2 regions of the Vagococcus sp. AM17-17 genome follow, and region 1 is predicted to be linked to the other one. Evidence: predicted binding sites of a transcription regulator. Region 1 holds the regulator's gene; the other holds the start of a gene.
The links. Region 1 encodes HrcA, which represses chaperone genes, less so after heat shock. Its sites were predicted from a motif close to TTAGCACTCNNNNNNNNNGAGTGCTAA; they were not measured.
Positions count from the first base shown of each region.

Region 2: a site for HrcA is predicted at 6,664-6,690, ahead of groES (co-chaperone GroES). Genes of this name have one in related genera too.

Region 1 covers NZ_QRJY01000003.1:194,736-204,747, reverse strand. Annotated here, with positions in the region: gene dnaJ (molecular chaperone DnaJ) at 1-793, opposite strand, end outside; gene dnaK (molecular chaperone DnaK) at 936-2,765, opposite strand; gene grpE (nucleotide exchange factor GrpE) at 2,817-3,392, opposite strand; gene hrcA (heat-inducible transcriptional repressor HrcA) at 3,409-4,455, opposite strand; gene hemW (radical SAM family heme chaperone HemW) at 4,745-5,881, opposite strand; gene DW196_RS06610 (bifunctional riboflavin kinase/FAD synthetase) at 5,878-6,831, opposite strand; gene truB (tRNA pseudouridine(55) synthase TruB) at 6,846-7,763, opposite strand; gene DW196_RS06600 (Gfo/Idh/MocA family protein) at 7,886-8,851, opposite strand; gene rbfA (30S ribosome-binding factor RbfA) at 8,974-9,321, opposite strand; partial or broken gene infB (translation initiation factor IF-2) at 9,353-10,012, opposite strand, start outside.
Region 2 covers NZ_QRJY01000002.1:80,420-90,431, forward strand. Annotated here, with positions in the region: gene queG (tRNA epoxyqueuosine(34) reductase QueG) at 69-1,217, shown strand; gene yjeM (glutamate/gamma-aminobutyrate family transporter YjeM) at 1,406-2,905, shown strand; gene DW196_RS04145 (hypothetical protein) at 2,939-3,148, opposite strand; gene abc-f (ribosomal protection-like ABC-F family protein) at 3,178-5,115, opposite strand; gene DW196_RS04155 (redox-sensing transcriptional repressor Rex) at 5,299-5,934, shown strand; gene DW196_RS04160 (CPBP family intramembrane glutamic endopeptidase) at 5,970-6,560, opposite strand; gene groES (co-chaperone GroES) at 6,702-7,001, shown strand; gene groL (chaperonin GroEL) at 7,027-8,655, shown strand; partial or broken gene DW196_RS04175 (phosphoribosylanthranilate isomerase) at 8,709-9,250, opposite strand; gene DW196_RS04180 (MerR family transcriptional regulator) at 9,243-9,626, opposite strand.

The DNA of each region.
Region 1 (10,012 bases):
TAGGGCTATCTTCCACACTGAAGACAACATATAAATCACCATAAGGTCCACCATTGTATCCTGCTTCTCCTTGTCCAGATAGACGCATTTGTTGTCCATCTTCAACACCAGCAGGAACTGTAACCTTAACAGAATGCGATTTAATCATGCGGCCTGCGCCATGACATGTTTCACATTTTTCTTTGATGATTTTTCCTGTTCCTTGACACTCATCACATGGTTGTTGACTCATCATACGACCAAGTGGCGTTTGTCTTTCAACATTGATGACACCAGAGCCATGGCATTTAGGACAATTTTCAGGATGTGTTCCTGGTTTTGCTCCAGTCCCATGACATGTCGCACACTCATCTTCACGATTGTAACGAATACTTTTTTCTAACCCGAAGATTGCTTCATTAAATGTTAAGTCTAATGTGTATTGTAAATCTGAACCTTGTCTTGGCGCATTAGGATTACTAGAACGTCCTCCACCGCCAAAGAATGATTCAAAGATATCTTCAAACCCTCCGAAACTACCACCAAAATCTTGGAAACCACCACCGCCAAAACCACCAGCACCAAAGTTTGGATCAGTACTTGCATGGCCATATTGGTCATAAGCCGCACGTTTTTGTGCATCGCTTAATACTTCAAATGCTTCAGATACTTCTTTAAACTTCTCTTCTGCATCGGCTTCTTTATTTATGTCTGGATGATATTTTTTGGATAGTTTTCGATAGGCTTTTTTAATCTCATCATCTGTTGCTGTTTTAGATACTCCTAAAACCTCATAATAATCTCTTTTGGCCATATATAACTAACCCTCCATTTTTCTAAAACGTCTAAATTCGTTTAAATCATACCACAAATCAATCAATTTTAGAATGCTTTATCGTGATAATCAAGAGAAAAAGCCAAAAGCACAATGCTTTGGCTTTTTTCTTGGCTCATCATTATTTCTCGTCGTCGTTGATTTCTTCAAAGTCCGCATCAACAACATCATCCGCGCCACTTTGTGCTGCTTCTGGATTTTCTTGTGCTTGTTGCGCTGCTGCTTGTTCATACAATTTTACAGTTAAAGATTGTACGATTTCATTTAATGCATCGCGTTTAGATTTCATATCTTCAATGTTATTAGCTTCTACAGCTGCTTTTAATTCATCACGAGCATCTTCTGCTTTTTTCACTTCGTCCGCATCAACTTTACCTTCTAACTCGCCTAAAGTTTTATCAACTGAGAATAATAATGCATCGATGTCGTTACGTAAATCAACTTCTTCTTTACGTTCTTTATCTGCTTCAGCATTTGCTTCAGCATCTTTTACCATACGTTCAATTTCTTCATCTGTTAAACCTGAAGATGATTTGATTGTAATAGTTTGTTCTTTTTGAGTACCTAAATCTTTTGCACTTACGTTAACAATACCGTTTTTATCGATATCAAATGATACTTCGATTTGTGGCACACCACGTGGAGCTGCAGGAATATCTGTTAATTGGAATCTTCCTAATGTTTTGTTGTCAGCTGCCATTGGACGTTCACCTTGTAAGACATGAATATCAACGGCTGGTTGGTTGTCTGCTGCTGTAGAGAAGACTTGTGATTTACTTGTTGGGATTGTTGTGTTACGGTCGATTAATTTAGTGAACACACCACCCATTGTTTCAATACCTAATGACAACGGTGTAACATCAAGTAAGACCACATCTTTCACATCACCAGTGATTACCCCACCTTGGATAGCAGCACCCATTGCGACTACTTCATCAGGGTTAACTGATTTGTTAGGTTCTTTTTTAGTTTCTTTTCTTACAGCTTCAACCACTGCAGGAATACGAGTTGATCCACCAACTAAGATAACTTCATCAATTTCTGAAGTTGAGATACCAGCATCTTTGATTGCTTGACGAACTGGAATTTTAGTTCTTTCAACCAAATCAGATGTTAATTCATCAAATTTCGCACGAGTTAAGTTTAACTCTAAGTGAAGTGGTCCAGCTTCTCCAGCAGTAATAAATGGTAAGCTAATTTGAGTGCTTGTTACACCTGATAAATCTTTTTTCGCTTTTTCAGCTGCATCTTTCAAACGTTGAACTGCCATTTTATCTTTAGATAAATCAATGCCATTTTCTTTTTTGAATTCTTCTACTAAATAGTCGATGATTTTTTCGTCAAAGTCATCCCCACCTAGGTTATTATCCCCTGCAGTTGATAATACATCAAATACGCCATCACCTAATTCAAGGATAGACACGTCAAATGTACCACCACCTAAGTCAAATACTAACACTTTTTCGTCACGGTCAGTTTTATCTAAACCATAAGCTAAAGCCGCTGCAGTTGGTTCATTGACAATACGTTCAACTTCTAAACCAGCAATTTTACCAGCATCTTTTGTTGCTTGACGTTGAGCATCGTTGAAGTAAGCTGGAACAGTAATAACTGCTTTATCAACTTTTTCTCCTAAATAATCTTCAGCAAATCCTTTGATGTATTGTAAAATCATTGCTGAAACTTCTTGTGGAGTATATGTTTTCCCTTCAACTTCTACTTTATATCCAGGTTCACCCATATGACGTTTAATAGAAGAAATTGTATTTGGGTTTGTTACTGCTTGACGTTTAGCAACTTCACCTACTTGAATTTCCCCATTTTTAAATGATACAACAGATGGTGTTGTACGGTTACCTTCTGGGTTAGTAATAATTTTTGCTTCTCCGCCTTCCAATACAGCTACTGCAGAGTTTGTTGTTCCTAAGTCAATACCAATTATTTTACTCATATTAAAAATCTCCTTTATCTAATTAATTTATTTTTAAATGTTAAATTTATATTATTGTGTCACAATAACCATTGAAGGTCTTAAGACACGGTCATGTAAGATGTATCCTTTTTGTAACACTTGAACAATTACATCTGAATCTTGTCCATCTTCAGCTGGGACTGTTTGAACAGCTTGATGTAAGTTTGGATCAAATACTTCACCTTGGGCTTTTATTTCCTCAATACCTGATTCCTTGAAGGCATGTAACATGCTTTCGCGAACCATCTCAATTCCTTTTTTCATTGCCTCACCGTGCTCGTCACTTACTTCAATCGCTAAGGCACGATCTAAGTTATCTAAAGCTGGCAACAATTCTTTTGCTAATTCCTGCGCGCGATATCTTGATGCTTCTTCACGCTCTTTTTTATGACGATTACGCATATTAGCAATTTCTGCTTGCGCTCTTAAGAATTGATCTTCCATTTTGTCCAACTCTTCTTGAAGTTTTTCTTCTAAATTTTCTTCTGTTTCGACGTTTTCTTCTGCTTCAACTACTTCTTCTACAGTTTCATTTGTTTTTACTGTCGATTCGTCTTTTTTTTCTTCTTCCTCATTAACTTTATCAACTGATTTATCTTTCTTCACTTATGTCAGTCTCCTTTCACTCTCCACTATTTTCCAAATGTCGATAATATGTTTCTAGATGCCTAGAAAGCTCATCTGTTAAAACATCCATTACTCCTAACAGTTTCGAATAGGACATGTTAGCAGGTCCTAAAACTGCGACTAAACCTTTACCTCGTTGAAAAACATCGTATGATCCTGTCACTAAACTCATGTTTTGCAACAATTCGTTGTTTAGCTCCTCTCCAATCTTGATATCAATCTTTTCATCTGTGTCTGAGATAAGTAATTCTGTTAGCTTATCTGTATCACTAATTAATGAATAAACCGATTGAAATTCGTTTGGATTAGTGATGGCTTCTGAACTTAATAAATTCATCCCACCACCAACATAGATTTGCTCATCAAATGCTTGATTGAACACATCCTCAAACAAGTACAAGATATTACTAGAATTACTAAAGTAACGTTGGAGTACTAAAGGAATCTCTGTTCGAAGTTTGTGGTAAACTGTCAAAAGTGTTTCTCCCAACAATCGATCATTGATTATTCGAATCATTTTTTCGATATCTTCAGTTGACACTGAATGTGGAATTGAAAACACTTGACTCTCAACATATCCTTGATCAATCACAATAATCGCCATTAACTGACGGGCATTCAATGGAACAATTTGAAAACCTGTAAGCCGTCTTTCTTTTACTTCTGGCCCTAACGAGAAAGCTGTGTAACTCGTCAACTCCGATAAAATATTCGCCGACCATTCAATAATTTCATTTGTCGCATTAAATTTGCGATTAAATAATCGTTTGATGTGTTGAACATCGGTAGAACTAACCTTACTAGGATCCATTAAATGATCCACATAATAGCGATAACCTTGCATTGAAGGGATTCTACCAGAAGACGTGTGCATTTTTTGAATAAGACCAAAATCTTCCAATTTAGATAACTCATTTCGAATGGTTGCTGAACTGACAGTAATGCCACTATTCATCAACGTCTTCGATCCAACAGGTTGCCCCGTCTCAGTATAGAGCTGAACTAATAGTTGTAAGATGTGTTCTTGTCTACTACTCAACATGCGAATCACCTTCCTTATTAGCACTCTTTCTTATTAAGTGCTAACTACATTATCAAATATATCAAGGATTAATTTTTTTGTCAACTAAAAGCACCTCTTTTTTAGCACTCTTTTATTAAGAGTGCTAAACCCAAACGCACAGATCTTAAAAACATTGATATATCAATGTTTTGACTCTATTATCCCATAATATTTTTTTAGCAATCACAAAAATTTGTCTGTTTATTTTGCCAAAAAAACGAGAATAACAAAAAAACAGCCTAAATTCTTCGCTTTAGACTGTTCTTTCTTATTTTTCTAATAAAAACTTCTCAAAAACATCATTCCCTAAAATCAACCCTTTATCTGTTAGAGAAATATATGAGTTTTTAATTTGTAGCATTTCTTCATCTATTAGTTGTTGTGCTATCTCACCATAGACTGAATCAAACTTTTGCCCAAACTTTTCTTCAAAGTTAGTTAATGATACACCTTGTTTTTTTCGAAGACCTAAAAACATTTCTTCTTCCATCTGATGTTTGATCGTTAAATTTTCAGTTGTGATAGTTGGCAACTTATCTTGTCGCAATGGTTCCAAATAATGTTGGATTGGCCCATGATTTTTATATCGTACATTACCTAAGTAACCACTTGCCCCTGCTCCTAAACCATAGTAGTGATCATTATTCCAATAAACCAGATTGTGCTGACTTTCTTTTCCAGGCTCACAAAAATTACTCACTTCATATTGGTGTTTACCAGCTAATGTCATACGCTCAATCGCTCGTTCAAACATATCTCCTTCAACATCAATCCCCGGAAGATGCAATCTACCTTGTCTTGCCCAATTATAAAACATCGTCTTATTTTCTAAAATAAGTGAATACATTGAATAATGTGGTAAATCAAGCCCGATTGCTTTATCTAATGTATCTTCAAAACTTTCCATTGTCTGATTTGGTAAAGCATATATTAAATCTATGCTGACATTTGAAAAAGCCGCTTTTTCTAAAAGAGTCATAGTATCAAATACATCTTGAGCAGTGTGTTTACGTCCGATTTTCTTTAATAACCTGTCGTCAAACGTTTGAACTCCCATAGACAAACGGTTCACACCATGAGTTTGCATGACCTTTATTTTATCGAGTGTTAAATCACCAGGGTTTGTTTCTACTGTAAATTCATCAGTTTGATTAAAAGGTAATAACTCCTTTACTCCACCAAGTAAACGATCTAGCTGTTTAGCCGATAAAGAAGTTGGTGTCCCTCCACCGATATAAATTGTTTCTGTTGTATCAGATGGATATAATTCTTTGGTTAATTTTATTTCTTTTAGTAGCGCTTCGATGTATTCATCGACAGGTTGTCCTTCAATAAATACTTTATTAAAATCACAATAAAAACAAATGTGCTCGCAAAAAGGAATATGAATATAAGCCGACGTCATACGAGCCCTCCTAAGTTATCAAAATATTCCCTTGTATCTTGTTCATCTTGTTTTAATTGCGCGATCAATCCGTCAACATTATCAAATTTTTTCTCGCCACGTAAAAAGTGTAGCCATTCCACACTGACTTGCTCTCCGTATATGTCATCAGAAAAATCTAAAATATTTACTTCAATCGTCATTGGGCGATTAGTTTCAAATGTAATATTGTAGCCAATTTGAGCCATACCCATATACCATTTGTCGGCAACTTTTATTTTTACTACATAAACACCCACTTTAGGCAATAATGAATACGATGGTGCTTTTATATTAGCCGTTGGGAAACCTAATAATCGTCCACGTTTATCGCCATGAACAACCACACCCGTTGTTTCATAAGCATAGCCTAATAATTGATTAGCCGCTCGCATGTCTCCGATTTTCATGCATTCACGTATTGCTGTCGAACTGACTTTCTCTTCTCTATCACTCAACTTTTGTACTTCGACAATTTCAAATCTGTCTTTAGCATATGTAGGTAATACGCTCATATTGGCAGTATCTTTTTTACCATATGTGTAATCAAATCCTGCCACAACGACTTTTGCATGTAAGCCAACCATGTACTCATCAACAAACTCTTGCGGTGATAATCCTGCAAAAGATGAGGTGAACTCAATGACATATAAATAATCGACACCTAAACGCGTCATACGTTCTTCTTTTTGTTCAATGGTTGTGATATATTTCATTTTTTTATGATCAATTTTTTGAAACACAACTGCTGGATGATGATTAAAGGTCATAACTGCTAACTTTAATCCTTTTTCATTCGCAATTTTTTTTGCTGTATTGATTACTTCTTGATGTCCTCTGTGAACACCATCAAAAAAACCTAATGCCAATACAACATCATCTTGTGGTAATTTTTCTGGGTCATATGGATGATGAATGTTAATAATTTGCATAACAAAATACTCCTTTAATCATTTCGTATTACTTTGATTGGTTTGAACATCCCTGGTTTACTTGGATGTTTACCATATAAACTAACTACTTGCTCATTAAAAAATAAAGCAATTGGTTGCACTGGGTCATATCCGTCAAAAAACGACTCTGGCATGACCAAACCATTTTTAATTAATTGATAATCCTTTGAACTTAATGTCTTTTTTTGAAAAGATTCAACTGCTCGCTCAAGAGGATAGAAAATATCGTCTGTTAGTCCTTCTTCAACTTTTGAACGAATATCGTCTAAAGTTATCGCTTCTTTTGAGGTAAAACCACCACTAGAAAGTCGTGTTAAATCTGACATGTGAGCGGCATAACCTAGTTTTTCTCCTGTATCGACTGCAAGAGTCCTCACATACGTTCCTTTAGCACAATCTACTTCAAATTTCCATGACTGTGTTTGAGTTTCTTCATTATACTCGGGTGTCGTAAGTCTTTTATAGTGGTGAATCGTCGTCTGTCTTACTGGACGTTCTACTGTTTCACCTTTTCTAGCATAATCATATAATCTTCTACCATTCACCTTTACAGCAGAATACATAGGAGGAATTTGTTGAATATTCCCCGTCAACAGTGACATGGCATCATCTATTTCTTTTTCAGTCAGTGGAATAGTAATTGGAGTGGTGTCAACGACCTCTCCACTTGCATCTTCTGTTTCTGTCGAAAAGCCAATTGTCACTTCACCAATGTATACTTTATTTGATTCTTGTAAATACTCCACAACTTTTGTGGCTTTACCGACACAAATAGGCAACACACCATCAACATCCGGATCAAGTGTGCCACTATGACCTACTTTTTTTGTTTTTAAAATTTTTCGTAATTGGAAGACACAATCATGACTTGTCATGCCTCGTGGTTTCCATAGAGGGATAATTCCTTCCATCAATCTTCTCCTACTCTTTTCGTCATTTCCCCAATATTATAGCATACTTACATACCTAATTAAGACAAAAGGCTTTTATAAGCAACAAAAAAAGGAGGAGAATCCCCCCCATTTCACTTTTATTAAAGTTCCCATCCCCAAGCTTGTCTCATGGCATCCATTAATTCAACAACTCGTTGGCTAACTTCACGACAATCTGGTACATGATTTAACCCTTTTTCACTTGCTAAGTGGTTTAACATATCTAATTCATAAGTAAAGAAATCGCGGTCATTTCCATCTTCAATGACTTGTGTTGTCCCATTATTATAGAAAATTTCTGCTGTTGTCGCTCTTGGGAAGTCATTAATTTTTAAAAATCCTTCGTCACCTGTAATCAGAATTTGCTTTGGTAGTTTTCCTCTGAAAGATAGCATGACACTTGCTAACTCATTATTTTTAGTTTTTAATACTGTGACAGATTTCTCATCCACTCCAGTTGGTGCCATCACAACTTCTGATGAAACAAATTCGATGTCTGTTCCAAGTAAATAAACAGCCGCTGAAAGAGCATAAGGTCCAATATCAAATAAAGCTCCGCCACCTTTTTCAAGTGAGAAGAAACGATTATTCTCATCATATTCTTTACAACTTCCGAATGTGATGTTAGCTGTACTGATTTTTCCTAAAACATTTTCTTTTAATAAACGACTTACTTCGTGATACATCGGCATATAAAATAACGTGACGGCCTCTAAAATCACGACATGATGTTTTTTAGCTAACTCAAATAACTCTTTGGCTTCTTCAGCTTTTAAAACCATGACTTTTTCACACAAGACATGTTTTCCTTTTTCAATAGCTTTTTTGGCAAATTCATAATGTGTTTGGTTAGGCGTAGCGATATACACACATTCTAACTCATCGTCATCAAGAAATTCATTGTAGTCAGTATAACCATTGTGTAGATTATGTGTCTCTCTAAATGTACGCAAAGAGCGTTCATTACGATTATAAACTGAGTGAATCGCGTACTTAGAAATATCCACCTGTGTGACAAATTCTGTTGCAATCACACCTGTTCCAACTATTCCGATATTTTTTATCAATTAAATCGCCTCCTAATTAATCTTCTTTTAGTTTATCACAATTATTTTTTTACCGTTAATGATACACAAACTCATGTTATAACATAAAAAAGCTAGAGAAAAATATTCTCTAGCTAATTGACTTAGTCTTTATTTAATCCTCTTAATAATTCATCAATATGATTTCCGTATTCTACTGACTCATCTCTAACAAATGCTATTTCTGGCGTCTTGTAGATACTTAATCTATGACCTAACTCACGTCGAACTAAACCTGTGACTTTATCTAATCCTTCTTGAGCTTTTTGTTTATCTGAGGCTTTATCGCTTAATAAACTATAATAAATTGTTGCTTCTTGTAAATCACCTGTTACTTTTACGTCCGTGATACTTACATTTTGTACACGTGGATCACGTACTTTTTTATGTAAAATATCATTCACTTCTTTTAATATTTCTTGAGCGACACGACGATCTCGGTAATTTGCCATATGCTTATCCTCCTCATATAAATGAGCTGAATTATTTTTTAACTTCTTCCATGATATATCCTTCGATTACATCATCAACTTTTACGTCGTTGTAGTTTTCTATGGTTACACCACATTCAAATCCCATTTTAACTTCTTTAGCATCGTCTTTAAAACGTTTCAAGCTTGCTAAGTTTCCTTCATGAATTACAATGCCATCACGAATCAAACGAATACCACAATCACGACGAATAGATCCTTCCGTTACGTAACATCCTGCAATCGTACCAACTTTAGATACATTGTAAGTTTCACGAACTTGCATTTGTCCTGTAATTTTTTCAACAAATTCAGGATCAAGCATCCCTTTCATCGCTGTTTCGATTTCTTCGATAACTTTATAGATGATTCTGTGTAAACGAATATCTACTTGTTCTTGTTCTGCTTGTGTACGAGCTTGTGCTGTTGGTCTAACATTGAATCCGACGATAATCGCATTACTTGCAGAAGCTAATGTGATATCACTTTCGTTAATTGCCCCAACTGCTGAATGGACGATTTTAACACGTACGCCTTCAACATCAATTTTGGTTAAACTAGCAGCTAATGCTTCAGCTGATCCTTGAACGTCGGCTTTGATAATAACATTAACTTCTTTCATTTCGCCGTCTTTAAGACTTTCGAATAAATTGTCTAATGTCACACGTTGGCT
Region 2 (10,012 bases), on a different contig from region 1:
AAGAAAAAGGTTGAAAAAAAGAGAGGATTATCTGATACTTAAGGAAGAATTGACTGGAGGTATATCTTGTGGATACTGAATTATTGAAACAAAAAATAATTGAAGCAAGTAAAGATATAGGCATTGATAAAATTGGGTTCACAACGGCTGAGCCCTTTGACCATTTAAGAACAAGTTTAATAGAACAAAAAGAAAACAATCATACAACAGGATTTGAGCATGGAAATATTGATGAACGTCTCTACCCTGATTTAATTTTTAATCAACCACAATCGATTATTTCCATTGCTCTTGCTTATCCGACTCGAATGAACGAGCGACTCAAATCAGTTCGTGGTGAAAAACGTGGTAAATTTGCTAGAGCATCTTGGGGAACGGATTATCATCATATTTTAAAAGATAGATTAGATAAATTAATCACATTTATTAAAGAAGAAACACCTAAAGAGCTAGAATTAGATTTTAAGCCAATGGTGGATACTGGTGAATTGATTGATGTCGTGGTAGCGCAACGTGCTGGTCTAGGTTTCATCGGAAAAAATGGCCTACTCATTACAGAAGAATTTGGTTCATACGTTTATCTTGGTGAAATTATTACTAATATTCCTTTTGAACCAGATACACCTATGGAAAATCAGTGTGGTGAATGCACGAAATGTATCGACCAATGCCCAACTTCGGCTCTTTTAGGAGATGGACGCATGAATGCTCAAAAGTGTTTATCTTACCAAACGCAAACAAAAGGCTTTATGCCAGAAGAATATCGACCTAAGATTCGTTCAATTATTTATGGATGTGATATTTGTCAGGAAGTTTGCCCCTTCAATAAAGGAAAGAACTTCCATTTTCACGAAGAAATGGAACCTGATCCAGAAGTTGTGACACCTTTGTTAAAACCTCTATTAACTATTTCAAATCGTGAATTTAAAGAACGTTTTGGTTATCTTGCAGGATCATGGCGAGGAAAAAAACCAATTCAACGAAATGCTATTATTGCTTTAGGAAATGTGAGAGATAAAACCAGCATTCCTCATTTATTAAGCTGCATTGAACAAGATCCACGGCCGGTTATACGGGGAACTGCCGCTTGGTCTTTAAGTAAAATCGACCCAACCAATCCTGCTATTTATGACTTTTTAGTTGAATACCATGAAAAAGAAACAGACGAAGAAGCAAAAGAAGAAATGAGAAACGCCATTGATAGAATGAGAATTTAAAATAAAAATAAGATAGTTAACCTTTTTTGTTAAGAATTAGATAACAGATAAGTAACAATTTAATAAACATTTTAAAAGAACTGAGTAAATTTACTAACATTTTACTCAGTTCTTTTAATCTTTTCTTAGAATGTTTGATACTATAGTTGTGGGGTATAATAGGGCATTTTAAATTAAGGAGGATTTTTATGACAAAATCAACAAAAAAGGTAACCCTGTTCGGTTTAATCTTAATGATTTTTACCTCAGTGTTCGGGTTTGGTAATGCTCCAGTCGCCTTTTATCGTATGGGATATGGTGCTATTATTTGGTATATTTTAGCAGCACTCTTTTTCTTTATACCATATGCACTAATGATGGCTGAATATGGGTCGACATTCAAACATGAAAGTGGTGGGATGTACACTTGGATGGAAAAATCTGTTGGACCAAAATATGCGTTCATCGGGACATTCATGTGGTATACATCTTACATTATTTGGATGGTGAATGTTTCTACAAAAGTCTTTATCACCTTGTCTACAACTTATTCAGGGTCTGATAAAACAAATTATTGGAGTTTGTTTGGACTTGATTCCACTCAAACAATCGGGTTATTAGCTATTTTATTTATTATCGTTGTGACATTTTTTGCAGCAAGAGGATTAGATAAAATCACAAAAATTACTTCTGCCGGTGGGATTGCCGTTACATTTTTAAATGTGGTATTAATCATTGTCAGCTTGATTATCTTAATCTTTAACAAAGGTCAAGTCGCTCAACCGATTGAAGGAATGAAAAGTTTTATTGATTCTCCAAATCCAGGTTTCAACTCTCCTCTAGCTATTATTTCATTTTTAGTATTTGCTATTTTCGCTTATGGTGGACTAGAAGCTGTGGGTGGATTAGTAGATAAAACAGAAAATGCTGAGAAAAATTTCCCTAAAGGAGTTATTCTTTCAGCTATCATCATCTCTATTGGGTATGCATTAACCATTCTTTTATGGGGTGTGTCAACAAACTGGAATTCTGTTTTAAGTGGTGATAATGTCAATCTTGGCAATATCACTTATGTCTTAATGAATAATCTAGGATTTGAATTAGGTCGAGCAATTAATTTATCGACAGATACTGCTTTAGCCATTGGGCATGGATTAGCTAGATTTACCGGTTTATCCATGTTTCTAGCTTACTTAGGTGCTTTCTTTACTTTAATCTATTCACCACTAAAAACGATTATCAAAGGAACACCAAAAGGACTTTGGCCTGAAAAAATGGTTAGAGAAAATGACAAAGGCATGCCAGCTTTTGCTATGTGGATTCAATGTGCGATTGTGGTTCTTATCTTAGCTTTAGTATCATTTGGTGGTAAAGACGCACAATCATTCTATAATGTTTTAACCTTAATGGTAAACGTCTCAATGACGATTCCTTATCTATTTTTAACAGGTGCTTTTCCAGCATTTAAACAAAAATCAGACATTGATCATTCAATCAATATTTTCAAAACCAAAACGCAATATATGGTGAGTACGATAGTCGTCATGGCTGTCATTGGTTTTGCTAATATCTTTACCATTATCGAACCTTTATTTAGAGAAGGTGGTCCTGTTTGGGGAGATACACTATGGCAAATTGCCGGACCTGTATTATTCTCATTAATTGCCTTACTTTTATTCAATCGATATGAACGACGTACAAAAAAATGAACTAAAAACAGCCAAGGCATGATGCTTTGGCTGTTATTCTTTGTATATTTTTTTATAAAAGATTAATTCGTAAATCAACACAACTAATGAGATAAGTGCCACCACGACAAAGAATTTTAACATCACATATAAATTAGTTGAATACCTCAACCAAAGATAGAATAAAAAGAGAATCACTATCAATTTACCTCGAGCATTCAGTTTATTTTGTAAGAAATACTCTAATCCATCTTTCTTTCTCATAAGTGACACCTTCTTTCATTTACGTTTAATTAAAACGCCTCTAACTCTAAGGAAGCATGTTCCCAAGATTCTAATAACGTTTCTTGTTTACTATAAGTTTCTTTCAATTCTTTATCTAAATTCAAGAGTTGCTCGTGATCTTCAAGCACTTCTGGTTGTTCCATCTCTTTTTGAATTGCTTCGATTTTTTCTTCCATCTCTTGCAGCTCAACTTCTAATGATTCAACCAATCTCTCTAATTTACGCTGTTCTTTTTGTCTTTCTTTTGATTCTTCGTAACTTAGTTTAACCTCTGTCATGTGTTTCGTTGGATTATCTTGTTCGCCATCAAGTAATGCGTTACGTTCCTCTTCTTCTTCTTTTTTCTCGATGTAGTAATCATAATTTCCATGATAATAAGTACTACCCTCTTCTGACAACTCCAAAACACCTGTCGCGATTCGGTTAATAAAGTAGCGGTCATGAGAAACAAATAGCAATGTGCCATCATATTCGATTAAGGCATTTTCTAATACTTCTTTGCTATCTATATCTAAGTGGTTAGTCGGCTCATCTAGAATTAAAAAGTTATCACGTTGCATCGCTAATTTTGCTAATGCGACACGGGCTTTTTCTCCCCCACTTAATAAATTAATCGTTTTTTTAGCATCTTCTCCAGAAAATAAAAAGCTACCTAATAAAGTACGAATATCTTTTTCAGGTGTCGTTGGATGCTCACGCCATAATTCTTCCAACACGCTTTGACTTCCACTAAGTTTTCCTTGCTCTTGGTCATAGTAACCAATATCTACTTTATGGCCAATATCAGCTGTTCCTTTAATAAATGGAATATCTCCGATAATACTCTTTAATAATGTCGATTTACCAACTCCGTTTGGGCCAACTAAAGCAATGGCTTCTTGTTTACGCAAAGCTAGATTAATAGGTTCACTCAAAATAAGATCATCATACCCCACTGCCACATCATCCAGCGTTAGCACTTCTCTACCTGACGTGCGATTGATTTTAAATAGAAAATGAGCTGATTTCTCGTCACCTAAGGGCTTCTCTAATTTTTCCATTTTTTCTAATTGTTTGCGGCGACTTTGTGCTCGTTTTGTTGTTGATGCGCGTACAACGTTTCGTGCCACAAAGTCCTCTAGTTTTGCAATTTTATCCTGCTGTTTTTCGTATTCTTTTTCTTCTTGTTCTAATCTCTCAGCTTTCATTTCTAAAAACTTCGAATAATTACCTTTATAATGACTAATTTTTCTTCGACTAATATCATATACTTCATTCACAATCTTATCTAAGAAATAACGGTCATGGGATACCATCAAAATAGCCCCACGATAGCCTTGTAAATACCCTTCTAACCAATTTAATGTATCAATATCTAAATGGTTAGTCGGCTCATCTAAAATGAGTAGATTAGGTTTTTCCAATAACAAACGTGCCAATGCTAAACGAGTTTTTTGACCACCTGATAGATTTTGAATTGGTACATCAAAATAGCTTTCATCAAAACGAAATCCATGTAAAACAGATTTTATTTCAGACTCATAACCATAACCATTCATTTCATTAAACTCATGTTGTAATTTATCGTAATCTTTTAGTGCTTGTTGATATTTTTCTTCATCATCATGGATATTTGGATCGGCGATGTCTTTTTCTAATTGTCGTAAGTTTTTTTCCATCTCTTGAACATAGTCAAAGACACTAACCATCTCTTCCCAAATTGTTTTATCTGATTCAAAACCAGTATGTTGATCTAAATAACCAATTGTTAAATCTCTTGTTTTCGTAACTAAACCTGTATCTGGCTCCTCAATGCCAGCTAACATTTTTAATAATGTCGATTTCCCTGCACCATTACGTCCAACAAGCGCAATTCGACTTTTATCTTGTATATCTAATTGAATATTTTCAAATAATACGTCATCTCCAAATAATCTAGAGACATTGTTAGCTTGTAATAAAATCATGACGTCCTCCATCTTTTAATTTCTAAAAACAGTTTATCATAAAACACAAAATATGTTTGGTATATTTATCGTTCATAATTACTCAAGTATAAGCGTAAAAATTGCTTTTATCCCTTAGTAAAGGTATCCTATTAACGTGAACTTTATAACAATGAGGGTATATGAAAAGTGAGGGGAATTATTATGAAAGACACGACTATTCCAAAGGCAACTGCCAAAAGGTTACCTTTGTATTATCGATATTTGAAATTTTTATTTGATTCAGGAAAGAAAAAAGTCTCTTCAACTGAGTTAAGTGAGGCTGTGAAAGTTGACAGTGCGACGATTCGACGTGACTTTTCTTATTTTGGGGAATTAGGTAAACGTGGTTACGGGTATGACGTGGAAAGTTTAATGACTTTTTTTGCTAAAACGTTAAATGAAGATCGTTTAACAAATGTAGCTCTTGTCGGTGTTGGTAATTTAGGACACGCATTATTGAACTACCGTTTCCATCAAAGTGATAGTATTCGTATCAGTGCTGCATTTGATGTTAAACCTGATATTGTCGGTCGTATACTTGATGGCGTTCCTATCTATGATGCTAATGATATGGTTGAACAAATTCGTGCACAACATATTGATGTTGCCATTTTAACTGTCCCACCAGCACATGCACAAGAAAATGCTGACCGTCTAGTTGAAGCCGGAATCAAAGGCATTATGAATTTCACACCAATTCGTATCAACGTTCCAAAGGATGTGCAAATTCAAAATGTTGACCTAACAAATGAAATGCAAACATTAATCTACTTCTTATCTAACTACAAAGAAGACTAAATAAAAAGCTTATCGACCGCTGTCGCTAAGCTTTTTTAATTTAGCCAAATCACTATCCCATTCATCACCATATGTACCAGAATAGATGTTAAAATACTTCCACTTTTTTTATAAATATATGAAAAAACCATACCCAAACCAAAGTAAATCATCAGGTTCCCACTTGTGTGCATCAACATAAAAATCAGCGAACTTACTACAATCCCCACCCAAATCGGTAATTTTTGTCCAATCCAATTGACAAAACTAAACCGAAAAACTAATTCTTCCATGATAGGATTAAATAAAATAGAGACAAGCAAAAATAAATAAGTTGATTGACCTGATATATCTGTGTTGCGATTTAAACTTGGAGAAATCATATTAGTGATAAATAAAAATCCCCATTGGACCATAAAACTTAACAACAGACCTATAACTCCCCACCATGCTATCTTTTTTATAGAAGAAGTTGATTTTGTTAACGTATCTTTTTTTGACGTTTTAAAATAAATAACTAAAATTAACCATACTATGACACTATAAAGCAACATAGTTTGATTGTTATTTAATGAAAAAAATAAATGACTGTTCAATAAAAATAAATATAGAAAAATTGTATAAATCATATTTTGATTCAATGTCATCTGTGCTTACACCTATCTTTTCTACCGTTGATTTTGATATCTTTTCTTATTGTATCAAAATACTTGCAAAAAAAAACATTTATCTGTATTATAAAAGATGTGATTAGCACTCATTGAATAAGAGTGCTAAAAAATAAAATTATGGAGGGATACACATTGTTAAAACCATTAGGAGATCGTGTTGTTATTAAAGTAAAAGAAGCGGAAGAAAAAACTGCCAGTGGACTAGTTTTAACATCAGCTTCAAAAGAAAAATCTCAAACTGGTGAGGTCGTTGCTGTTGGCGATGGTCGTACATTAGAAAATGGGACAAAATTATCCGTATCTGTAAGTGTTGGACAAACTGTCCTATTCGAAAAATACGCCGGACAAGAAGTAACTGACTCTGGTGAAGATTACTTAGTATTACACGACAAAGACATAATCGCAATTGTAGAATAAAAAAATAATATGAGGTGAATAATCAATGGCAAAAGATATTAAATTTTCTGAAGACGCTCGTAGCTCAATGGTACATGGTGTTGATACATTAGCAAATATTGTAAAAGTAACATTAGGACCTAAAGGACGTAACGTTGTTTTAGATAAATCATTTGGTTCTCCATTAATTACAAACGATGGTGTCACTATCGCTAAAGAAGTTGAACTAGAAGATCGTTTTGAAAACATGGGTGCTCAATTGGTAGCTGAAGTAGCTTCTAAAACAAATGACATCGCAGGTGACGGAACAACGACTGCAACTGTTTTAACTCAAGCAATCGTTCGTGAAGGACTTAAAAATGTCACTGCGGGTGCAAACCCAATCGGCATTCGTCGTGGGATTGAATTAGCTACTAAAAAAGCTGTTGAAGAATTACATGCTATTTCTAAAAAAATTGACTCAAAAGAATCAATTGCACAAGTAGCTGCTGTTTCTTCTGGTAGTGAAAAAATTGGTGAATTAATCTCTGAAGCAATGGAAAAAGTTGGTAACGACGGCGTTATCACAATCGAAGAATCTAAAGGAATTGAAACTGAATTAGATGTTGTTGAAGGAATGCAATTTGACCGTGGTTACTTATCTCAATACATGGTAACTGACAACGATAAAATGGAAGCTGTTTTAGAAAATCCATATATCTTAATTACAGACAAAAAAATCTCTAATATCCAAGATATTTTACCTTTATTAGAACAAATCTTACAACAAGGTAAACCATTATTAATCATTGCTGATGATGTTGATGGCGAAGCTTTACCAACATTAGTATTAAACAAAATCCGCGGTACATTCAATGTGGCTGCTGTTAAAGCTCCTGGATTTGGTGACCGCCGTAAAGAAATGTTACAAGATATTGCTGCTTTAACTGGCGCAACTGTTATCACTGAAGATTTAGGCTTAGACTTAAAAGATACAACAATTGATGCGTTAGGTTCTGCAAGTAAAGTCGTTATCGACAAAGATAACACAACAATTGTTGAAGGAAATGGTGACAAACAAGCAATTGAAAACCGTGTATCATTAATCCGTTCTCAAATTGCTGAAACAACATCAGACTTTGACCGTGAAAAATTACAAGAACGTTTAGCTAAATTAGCTGGTGGTGTGGCTGTCATTAAAGTTGGTGCGGCTACTGAAACTGAATTAAAAGAATTAAAATTACGTATTGAAGATGCGTTAAACGCAACTCGCGCCGCTGTTGAAGAAGGGATTGTTGCTGGTGGTGGTACTGCATTTGTTAACGTATTACCAAAAGTAGCTGAACTTGATGTAACAGGTGACGAGAAAACTGGTGTGAACATTGTTGTCCGTGCTTTAGAAGAACCTGTTCGTCAAATCGCTGAAAATGCTGGTATGGAAGGCTCAGTTGTTGTTGATAAATTAAAACAAGCTGATGCAGGCGTTGGATACAATGCAAAAGATGATACTTGGGTTAACATGATTGATGCTGGTATCGTAGATCCAACTAAAGTATCACGTTCAGCTTTACAAAACGCTGCAAGTGTTTCTGCACTAATCTTAACAACTGAAGGCGTGATTGCTGACAAACCAGAACCAGAATCTGCCGGCATGCCTGGTGGAATGGATCCATCAATGATGGGCGGTATGATGTAAACTCTTTAAAAGATTTACATTGATATAAAAGGAACCACATGAGGATTGAGTTCTCATGTGGTTTTTTGATGTGGACAGTGATGTATTTTCCTAAACCAATTTATTGTTAAGAGGGATTTAAGATATTTTATTTTTTCAAAATCTTTGTTATTATTACCTTCTGCCCTATAACTATCTTTACTAGAAGCTAAATAGATTTTAAGCAATGCTTCAGTCAATGACGTATGAAATTCAACATCATCCCAGTTGTTCCATTCTAAATCACTTAAAGATACGTTTGAAAAAATAGGTAACATGTCAATGACACCGTACTCTACAGAAAAATCATCTTTGTTAAATTCATGTTCATGTAAATCTATTAAAGTATACCCTAAGTCTTTCATAACTAACTATATATTTTCCCAATCGTCAATTTTTTCATCTTCAGGAGCTTCCCAACCATGTGAATCACCTTTCACATGAATATCAATACTCCTAGCAGACCAATCTTTTTTGTCATATATTCCAAACCCAATGAAGCTATTAGTAAAGGGATTATACTCAATTTATTTAAATATATAGTTATTTCTAAAAACTCTTGAAATCTATCACTCATTTTCTAGTTCTTTTTTACTACATTCATCTAGTACCAACTGCAACTGATTTGAAACAGCCTCTAGCGTTTTCTTTTGCTGGGCTAAGATTTCTAATTCCTTTTCTACTCTCTCTAATTCATCATTAATGATTTGAAAATTGTCCTCCCACTGTCTTTTACTGCCACAATCTTTTTTATTTTTCTTAATTTGCTTTAATACTCGAATCGATAATCCCATGTCGCGTAATTCTCGAATATTTTTAAAATCAGATATATCTAAATCCGTAAAAAAATAGTTTCCATTTACTTTTGTTGGTGTGAGTAATCCTTCTTCAATATAATATCTTACTGTTTCTCTAGTTGTCTCAAATGTTTGGATAAACTCTCCAATGTACATAATGTAAAATCCTCCTTAAAAACTATTGTCATGTGGTACACCACCTATGATTTAATAAACCATATAAAAAGGAGGTGTATTTTTATGTTCTATATTTTATCAGTTATATCTATGCTATATGGTATTTTAATGGCATTAGCTACTATTAAAATAATTTCGTTTTCAGAACACCCTATCATTTTTATTATCAATCTAGTCGGGGCCTTATGCCTTCTACTTTATATTAAAGACTATCGCCTATTATATGTGGGTGTTGTCATTCTTTTTATCGCAGCACTTCTCAATGGCATTTTTATTCTCAATAGGTTAACAACAACTCATATAACTATTCGTCTAATATTTTCTCTTACTTTAATCAGCATTAACTATTTAACTAATCATCTTTA